DNA from 2 places in the Pantoea sp. E2023-21 genome. Region 1 is predicted to be linked to the other one. Evidence: riboswitches for the same ligand, from Rfam matches in the RefSeq annotation. Region 1 holds a riboswitch; the other holds the start of a gene.

Region 1 (4,838 bases):
AGTTGAGCGCCAGTGCGAACGACAGCGGCGGCCCAATCACCCACGCCAGTGACAACTGCGCACGCATCACCGAGCTGAACATCACCACTTCACGCGCCGACTGATCGGCATATTCACGCGCGAGGGCGAACACCTGCGGAATCGACACGCTAGCCAGCGCAGACAAAAACACCCCCAGCGTCACCAGCGTTAAATAGTGGCGATTGAAGGCAAACAGCAGCGCATTCAGCGTTGCCATCAGGCAGCAGAACAGGATCAGGTTGCGGCGATCGCCCTTATTATCGGAGCGTTTCGCCATCAGCAGGCTGATCACGATTCCCGCTATCGCATTGATGGTAAAGAACAAGCCCACCCAGAACGGGCTCACCTGTACTTCGCGCGTCAGGAACAGGCTCAGCGTCGGTGCCTGTAATGCACCGGCCACGCCGGTCATAAACGACACAGCCATAAATGAGAGATAGACCGGATTGACGCGGCGTTGGCGCGTTAACAGCGATTTCATGCAGAAATCCCTTTGCGGTTAAAAATGGGTAGAGAAAAGAGGGTAGAAGATTCTACAGCAAAACGAAAAAAGCCAGCAGATAAAGCGCTGCTGGCGGTGAAAATGCACCCTACTCAGAAAAGGTTCCACATTGGCGGAACCGCTGTTAGAGCGCCATTCATTGCTGAATGCCTCCCGCTCTTCCATTGCCGGGCAGTATGCCTCTAATATGAGGCAGGAAAAACTGAGCGATTCTGAGAAGGAGTTCCCCTTTTATGTCCTCTGCACGTCTGCAACAGCAATTCATCCGCTTATGGCAAAGCTGCCAGGGCCAGGATCAGGAAACGACCTTGAACGCGTTGGCCGAACGGCTGCATTGCTCGCGTCGGCATATGCGTAACCTGCTCAACGCCATGCAAGGTGAAGGCTGGCTGATTTGGCAAGCGGAAGCGGGACGTGGCAAGCGCTCAATGCTGAGTTTCTGCTACACCGGCTTGGCACTCCAGCAACAGCGTGCCGAGGATCTGCTGGAGCAGGATCGTATCGATCAGCTAGTACAGTTAGTGGGCGATAAAAATCAGGTGCGCCAGATGATCGCGGCACATTTAGGCCGTAGCTTTCGGCAAGGCAAACACATCCTGCGCGTGCTTTATTATCGTCCGCTGCCTAATCTACTGCCCGGTTCGCCGCTGCGCCGTTCAGAAACCCATCTGGCGAGGCAAATTTTCAACGGTCTGATGCGTATAAATGAGGAAAAGGGGGAAATCGAGCCCGATATTGCGCATCACTGGCAGCAAACCTCACCGCTGCACTGGCGCTTCTTTCTACGCCCGGCGATTCGTTTTCACCATGGCCGTGAACTGGAGATTGACGATGTCATTGCCTCACTGGAACGCGTGCGCAGCCAGCCGCTGTTTTCACATATCGAAAAGCTGCATTCGCCCGCGCCCTGGACGCTGGATATCCATCTTAGTCAGCCCGACGATTGGTTACCATGGCTGCTGGCAAGCGTCAGCGCGATGATCCTACCGCGCGAATGGCCGACCCTACGTCAGTTTTCTCGCCAGCCGATTGGCACCGGGCCTTACAGCGTGGAGCGTAATCAGCAGACACAGCTGAGAATTGCCGCCTTTGATGACTATTTTGGCTATCGCGCGCTGATTGATGATGTGTCGATTTGGGTGCTACCCGAGATCAGCGATGAACTGGTGTATGCCGGGGTAAAACTGCAGGGCGAAACCGCGGATGAAAAATCGGAAGAGAGTCGACTGGAAGAAGGCTGTTATTTTCTGCTGTTCGATCAGCGTTCTGCCTTGGGCCGCGACGCGCATTTCCGCCGCTGGGTGAGCTATCTGTTCAACCCCATCGCCTTATTAAATCATGCTGGCGTTGGCTATCAGCGTTACTGGTTCCCGGCCTATGGCCTGCTGCCGCGCTGGCACCATCGCCGCGATCTCACACCTGCCGACAAACCGGCAGGATTAACCCAACTAACGCTGAGTTGGTATAGCCATCACGTCGAGCATGAAGGCATCGCCAACGCGTTGCGCCCGCTGCTGGCACAGCACGGTGTGGAGTTAATCACGCGGGAGGTGAGCTACGAAGTGTGGTTTGAAGGCAAAAGCGAAAGTGACATTTGGCTAGGCAGCGTCAACTTTACCCTGCCGCTTGAGTACGCGCTATTCGCCCAACTGTTCGAGCTACCGCTGATGCATCACTGCATCCCGATTGACTGGCAAGGCGATGCGGCGCGCTGGCGGCAGAAAGATTTACCCCTTGCTGAATGGAGCAAACAATTGATCGACAGCGACTATCTGCACCCTCTTTTTCATCATTGGCTGCTGCTGGAAGGTCAACGCAGTATGCGGGGCGTGCGACTGAATACACTCGGCTGGTTTGATTTCAAATCGGCCTGGTTTGCACCGCCGGAGCTGTAAATAGGTGACCATAAATGGCGACCCTACGTTTAAAGAACGCGGTTTCGTAGGGTACGCATTCATGCACACCGAGCAGAATGGAACAAGACTTCCGGCCCATGATCCTTTCACGCTGTCCTATAAATGACTAGAATGAGCCGTTCTCAACGGGGTGCCTTGATGTCAGGGCTGAGAGAAACCCGTCGAACCTGATCCGGCTAATACCGGCGTAGGGATTTGAGATGTATCACTCCTCAGATCCTTTGCGACTCAACTTATCTTCTCCTCAAGGAGCGCAAAGTGTTAAACAAAGTTCTGCCTGTGTTGCTGCTGGTTGCTGTACCGGCTTTCGCAGCCAAACCGATTCTGACCGTTTACACCTACGATTCATTCTCTGCCGATTGGGGTCCCGGCCCGGCGGTGAAAAAAGCCTTCGAAGCGCAGTGCGACTGCGAGCTGAAGTACGTGGCGCTGGAAGATGGCGTGTCACTGCTCAATCGCGTGCGCATGGAAGGCAAAAACAGCAAAGCCGATGTGGTGCTGGGACTGGATAACAATCTGGTGCAGGCGGCAGAGAAAACCGGCCTGTTTGCTAAAAGCAGCGTCGATACACACGCTTTGCAGCTGCCGGATGGCTGGCATAACGACACCTTCATCCCGTTCGACTATGGCTACTTTGCCTTCGTCTACGATAAAAACAAGCTGAAGAATCCGCCCAAAAGCCTAAAAGAACTGGTCGAAAGCCCGGAAAAATGGCGCGTGATCTATGAAGATCCACGTACCAGCACGCCGGGCCTTGGCCTGTTGCTGTGGATGCAGAAAGTCTATGGCGAGAACGCGCCTGACGCATGGCAGAAGCTGGCACAAAAAACCGTTACCGTCACCAAAGGCTGGAGCGAAGCTTACGGCCTGTTCCTGAAAGGCGAAGGCGATCTGGTGTTGAGTTACACCACGTCTCCGGCTTATCACATCATCGAAGAGAAGAAAGAGAACTACGCCGCGGCCGAATTCAGCGAAGGCCACTATTTGCAGGTGGAAGTTGCCGCACAACTCGCCAGCAGTAAACAGCCCAAGCTGGCGCAGCAGTTCATGCAGTTTATGGTTTCTCCTGCCTTCCAGCAGACCATTCCCACCGGCAACTGGATGTATCCCGTCATCAAAAGCGATCTCCCTGCCGGTTATCAAGCGCTACAGGTGCCCGCTAAAGCGTTGCAATTCACGCCAGCCGACGTGGCCAACCATCGCGCCGCATGGATCAGCGCATGGCAACGCGCCGTTAGCCGCTAATGCCAGGTTGGTTAATTCCCGGTTCGCTCACCGCGCTATTGCTGTGCGCGGTAGCGCTGCTGGCGTTTGGCGCCTTGGTGATGGTTGCACCGGCCACCGACTGGCGCGCGCTGCTCGACGACAGCTATCTGCATCATGTGCTGCTGTTCTCGTTTGAGCAGGCGTTGCTCTCAGCGCTGCTGTCGGTGCTGCCCGCGATTCTGCTGGCACGCGCGCTCTATCGTCGCCGTTTCCCTGGCCGCAATCTGTTGCTGCGCCTGTGCGCCATGACGCTGGTGCTACCGGTGCTGGTGGCGGTGTTTGGCTTGCTTAGCGTTTACGGTCGCAGCGGCTGGCTGGCGCAACTGTGCGCGGCCCTCGGCTTTGACTACCACTTTTCGCCGTACGGCCTGCAGGGCATTCTACTGGCGCACGTCTTCTTTAACCTGCCGCTGGCGACGCGCCTGCTGTTGCAAGCGCTGGAGAGCATTCCCGGCGAGCAGCGGCAAGTCGCCGCCCAACTTGGCCTGCGCGGCTGGAATCTATTTCGTTTGCTGGAGTGGCCGTGGCTACGCCGTCAGATTTTGCCCACAGCGGCGCTGATCTTTATGCTCTGTTTCGCCAGCTTCGCCACGGTGCTGGCGTTGGGCGGCGGTCCGCAGGCCACCACGCTGGAACTGGCAATCTATCAGGCGCTGAATTTCGATTACGATCCAGGTCGCGCGGCGCTACTGGCATTGTTACAGCTCGGCTGCTGCTTGCTACTGGTATTGCTGAGCCAGCGCTTTAGCAAAGCCATTCCCACTGGCAGCCAAAGCATTCGTGGCTGGCGCGATCCGCAGGATTCATGGCATGCGCGCGTTGCCGATACTGTATTGATTAGCCTGGCGCTGCTGCTGCTATTACCACCGCTGGCGGCGGTGGTGGTGGATGGTTTGCGCGGCGGCGTCGCCGGTGCGCTACAACAAGCGGCGCTCTGGCAAGCCACCTTTACCTCGCTGCGTATCGCCGTGGGTGCCGGGGTGCTCTGTGTGGTGCTGACCATGATGCTGCTCTGGAGCAGTCGCGAACTGCGTCAGCGGCAGAATATGATCGCCGCGCAGGCGATGGAGATGAGCGGCATGCTGATTCTGGCGATGCCGGGCATCGTGCTAGCGAGCGGTTTCTTCCTGCTG
Region 2 (4,838 bases), 1.9 Mb from region 1:
ACGCTGGCATACAACGTCTGATCGTATTGGGTGGGATAACTCAGGGTTTCGTTATGGTTTAGCTTCACCATAAACGGAATGCGATGCGCATAGCGGCGTGCCACCGAGGCCAGCACGCCATAGGTGGATGCCACGCAGTTACAGCCGGCTTCAATCGCCAGCTCAACAATATTCTTCGGATCGAAATAGGCCGGATTGGCGGCAAAGGAGGCGCCCGCTGAGTGCTCAACGCCCTGATCGACCGGCAGAATCGATAAATAGCCGGTGCCCGCCAGACGTCCGGTGTTGTACAGCGTTTGCATATTGCGTAATACGGTGGGAGAGCGATTGTTGTCGATCATGACGCGATCGACATAATCCGCGCCGGGTAAATAGAGGCTATCCGCTGGAAGAGTCATGCAGCGATGTTGAAGAAGGCTGTCCGCTTCTTTGCCCAATAACTGTACGATGTCCGTCATGTTCGCTCCTGATAAATGGCTGGATTGGAACCGGCCGTTGCCGATTCGCCCCCAACAGCCTGGACCGGAATGCACCAGGCAGGCAAATTGCTGACTCCATTTTTCAGACGGATGCGCAATGAAAAAGCGGCAATCTGGCGTTACGCCCTACCACCACTGATGGAAATGGTGCACCGGCCCAATGCCTTTTCCTACTTCCAGCGAATCGGCGTGCAGCAGCGCTTGCTGCAGCCAGGCTTTGGCTTCTGCCACCGTCGTCACCCAATCATCATGACGCGGACGCAATGCGGCCAGCGCCGCCGACAGCGAACACCCCGTACCATGCGTGTGACGCGTGTTAACACGTGGCGCGGTAAAGCGCTGACGTCCGTCGCGGGTAATCAGCCAATCCGGGCTTTCGGCATCGCTAAGATGTCCGCCCTTCATCAGCACCGCTTCACAGCCAAGATCGAGCAGTGCATCGCCCTGCTGCAACATGGTTTTCTCATCCTGCGCCATCACGCGTCCCAACAGCGCGGCGGCTTCCGGCAGATTTGGCGTGATCAGCGACACCTGCGGCAGCAGCAATTCGCGCACGCTGGCTACCGCATCCGGCGACAGCAGCGCATCGCCGCTTTTGGCGATCATCACCGTATCCAGCACCACAAACGGCAAACGGGCCCGTTTTAGCCGCTCGGCCACCACTTCGACAATCGCGGTTTCTGACAGCATGCCAATCTTAGCGGCATCGATGCGCACATCATCCAGCACCGAATCGAGTTGTGCGCCAACGAAATCAGGTTCGATGCGATAGACCGACCGCACGCCGCAGGTGTTTTGTGCCACCAGCGCAGTGATAACGCTGGTGCCATAAGCGCCCAGCGCGGAAAAGGCTTTGAGGTCGGCCTGAATACCCGCGCCGCCGCTCGGATCGGTGCCAGCAATGGTTAACGCGTTGATGCGTTTCATGCATTCACCTCCAGCGTCCACAACGTATCAAGGAACGCGGCGACAAAACTGCCCGGCCCTTCGACTTTACGCGCGGCCAGCTCACCGGCCAGCGACATCACGCGGCAGGCCGCAGCGACATGTTGCAGGCGATCGCCCGGTAAGCTGCTAAAGGCGGCAACCACCGCCGACAGCGCGCAACCTGTGCCCACCACGCGCGTCATCAGCGGACTGCCACCGGGAATGGCCAGCGTTTGCACACCGTCAGTGACGTAATCGACTTCACCGGTAACCGCTACAACGGTTTGGTAATCACCTGCCAGTTGCTGGGCCGCACTTAGCGCAGCATCCGCCTGATGCAGGCTGTCCACACCGCGTCCGCCGCTTGCCTGGTTCGCCAGGGCGAGAATTTCTGAAGCATTACCGCGAATCGCCGCCGGTTGCAGGCTCAGCAACTGTTGGCAGAAGGCGGTGCGCAGCGTTAATGCGCCGACCGCCACCGGATCCAGCGTCCACGGCGTGCCTGCGCTTTGCGCGGCTTGCACCGCCGCTAACATGGCATCACGACGATTGCGCGTTAGCGTGCCGACGTTAATCAATAACGCATCGGCAAAACCCGCAAATTGTGCCGCCTCTTCAGGATCGATCACCATCGCAGGCGAGGCTTGCAGCGCCAGCAGCACATTGGCAGTAAAGGTTTGCACCACGTCATTCGTCATGCAGTGCACCAGTGGCGCTTGCTGACGCAGCAGTTGCAGTGAGTGCGCGAGTTGCGCAGGGGAAAGAAGGTCAGGCTTTTTCATAAGGCTCCCAACCGGCGATCAAGAAGGCGAATGCGGTCAGGCATCTGACTTCCCTACGCTGGCATTATCCAGATCAGGTCAGCGGGTGTATCTCAGCCCTGTTTACAGGGGCACCCCGAGTCATAGCATGCAGGTGTTGCTTCATGCCGCAGACAGGATAATGGCAGCGTTGAAGCTTGTAAATCAGCCGATGTGATGAAAGTGGCGCTGTTGAGTGCCAATTAAAAACCAATCATTTGAGACAAGACTCATTTCAACTTGATAAATATCAAGCTCATTTTGCGCAAAAAACGGCCTAATAGCCCTCCGGATTTGAAGAGAAACCCCGCCCACTCGATTCCGGTAGCGATAATGAAATTAAAATTCTTCAGCTTTATTCCACATGCGCATAAATGGCACAACATCCAAATATCCCGCAAGGGCGCGATTTCTCCCACCGGCAGAACTTATTTTTCCACTCACATTGAAGCGCGTTGTAAACGATGCGGCGAATATCTGAACAAGGTGTATTACCGCGATATCAGTGATGCCGAAGCAAAACGCTGGTTGGGTTAGCAACATCCATATATAAAAAAAGCCCTGCAACACAGATTGCAGGGCTGTTGCGTGGCTATCGCAAAAACTTATTCAGCCGGTTTGGTACGAATCAAATAATCAAAGGCGCTGAGTGAGGCTTTCGCGCCTTCACCGCTGGCGATGATGATCTGCTTGTACGGCACCGTGGTGCAGTCGCCGGCCGCGAACACGCCTTTCAGGCTGGTTTCACACTTGGCATCAATGATGATTTCGCCCATTTTGGTGCGCTCAACCGCACCTTCCAGCCAGGTGGTATTTGGCAACAAACCAATCTGCACGAAGATACCGCTCAGCGCGATTTCGTGGCTGGTCTGGTTATTACGGTCGATGTACGTCAGGCTGGTGACTTTGCTGCCGTCGCCTTTCACTTCGGTGGTCTGTGCATTCAGAATCACATCGACGTTTTTCAGGCTGCGCAGTTTGTCTTGTAGCACTTTGTCGGCGCGCATTTCGCTGGCAAATTCCAGCAGCGTAACGTGCTCAACAATGCCTGCCAAATCGATAGCCGCTTCCACGCCAGAGTTACCGCCGCCAATGACCGCGGTGCGTTTGCCTTTAAACAGCGGACCGTCGCAGTGTGGGCAGTAAGTCACGCCCTTGGTGCGATACTGCTCTTCACCCGGCACGCCCATATTGCGCCAGCGTGCGCCGGTGGCAATGATGATGCTGCGAGATTTCAATACTGCGCCAGATGCCGTTTCAATCGCGTGCAGACCGCCCTCTTTCACCGCTGGAATCAGCTTGATGGCGCTCTGGGTATCAATCACATCCACGTCGTAATCATCAACGTGGGCACGCAGAGAACCGGCGAGCTTAGCGCCTTCCGTTTTCGGCACAGAGATATAGTTTTCGATATCTACGGTATCCAACACCTGGCCACCGAAACGCTCGCCCATCAGGCCAGTACGAATACCTTTACGTGCCGAGTAGATGGCCGCTGCTGCGCCCGCCGGGCCGCTGCCGACGATCAGCACTTCGTAGGCATCACGCTTATTCAGCTCTTCCGCCGCGCGCTTATCGGCATTGGTGTCTACTTTACCGACGATTTCCGCCAGGCTCAGACGACCCTGCCCGAACTCTTTACCGTTCAGGAACACGGCCGGCACGCCCATCACGTTGCGCTCGGTGATTTCGTTCTGGAACATACCGCCGTCAATCGCGGTATGGCTGATACGCGGGTTCAGCACCGCCATCAGGTTCAGCGCCTGTACCACGTCAGGACAGTTGTGGCACGACAGTGAGTAATACGTTTCGAAGTGGAAGTCGCCTTCCAGCGCCACAACCTGATCCAGCAGGCTTTGCGCTTCTTTCGAAGGATGTCCACCGGTTTGCAGCAAGGCTAAAACCAGTGAAGTAAATTCGTGACCCATTGGCGAACCGGCAAAGCGCGGCCCACTGTTACGGCCTGGGTTGGTGATCAGGAAAGAGGGTTTACGAACCGGACGATCGTTCTCTTCACGGAAGCTGACTTTTTCTGACAAGCTCGCGATATCGGCCAGCAGAGTGCGAATCTCTGTGGATTTAGCGCCATCATCCAATGTGGCAATCAACTCAACCGGTTTCGTTAGTTTCTCAAGGTAAGCCTTGAGTTGGGTTTTTAAATTGGTGTCGAGCATAGTGAGTTCCTGTCATGAAAATCGGGTGCCGTAGCACCCGATAGAGAAAGATCGAATGGCGTGATGTTGGCTTAGATTTTGCCAACCAGGTCCAGTGATGGAGCCAGTGTTGCTTCGCCTTCTTTCCATTTTGCCGGGCAAACTTCACCTGGGTGAGAAGCAACGTACTGAGCGGCTTTCACTTTACGGATCAGGTCAGATGCGTCACGGCCAATGCCTTCTGCAGTGATTTCAATCGCCTGGATGATGCCTTCCGGGTCAACGATGAAGGTACCGCGGTCTGCCAGACCTTCGTCTTCGCGCATGATTTCGAAGTTACGGGTCAGCGCGCCAGTTGGGTCACCGATCATCGCGTATTTGATTTTTGCGATGGTGTCAGAAGAACCGTGCCAGGCTTTGTGGGTAAAGTGCGTGTCGGTAGAAACAGAGTAGATATCTACACCCAGTTTCTGGAATTC

What was found. Region 1 has a riboswitch for thiamine pyrophosphate ahead of thiB (thiamine ABC transporter substrate binding subunit). Riboswitches for the same ligand answer to the same signal wherever they lie in the genome.
Region 2: linked by a shared signal. The riboswitch ahead of thiM (hydroxyethylthiazole kinase) and the one ahead of thiB (thiamine ABC transporter substrate binding subunit) in region 1 are both predicted to bind thiamine pyrophosphate.

The regions. Positions count from the first base shown of each region.
Region 1 covers NZ_CP195344.1:3,952,742-3,957,579, reverse strand. Annotated here, with positions in the region: gene ACRQ84_RS18430 (MFS transporter) at 1-502, opposite strand, end outside; gene sgrR (HTH-type transcriptional regulator SgrR) at 757-2,418, shown strand; TPP riboswitch at 2,556-2,651, shown strand; gene thiB (thiamine ABC transporter substrate binding subunit) at 2,698-3,684, shown strand; gene thiP (thiamine/thiamine pyrophosphate ABC transporter permease ThiP) at 3,684-4,838, shown strand, end outside.
Region 2 covers NZ_CP195344.1:1,799,061-1,803,898, forward strand. Annotated here, with positions in the region: gene fbaB (class I fructose-bisphosphate aldolase) at 1-458, opposite strand, end outside; gene thiD (bifunctional hydroxymethylpyrimidine kinase/phosphomethylpyrimidine kinase) at 606-1,406, opposite strand; gene thiM (hydroxyethylthiazole kinase) at 1,403-2,188, opposite strand; TPP riboswitch at 2,222-2,316, opposite strand; gene ACRQ84_RS08535 (hypothetical protein) at 2,540-2,743, shown strand; gene ahpF (alkyl hydroperoxide reductase subunit F) at 2,812-4,380, opposite strand; gene ahpC (alkyl hydroperoxide reductase subunit C) at 4,452-4,838, opposite strand, start outside.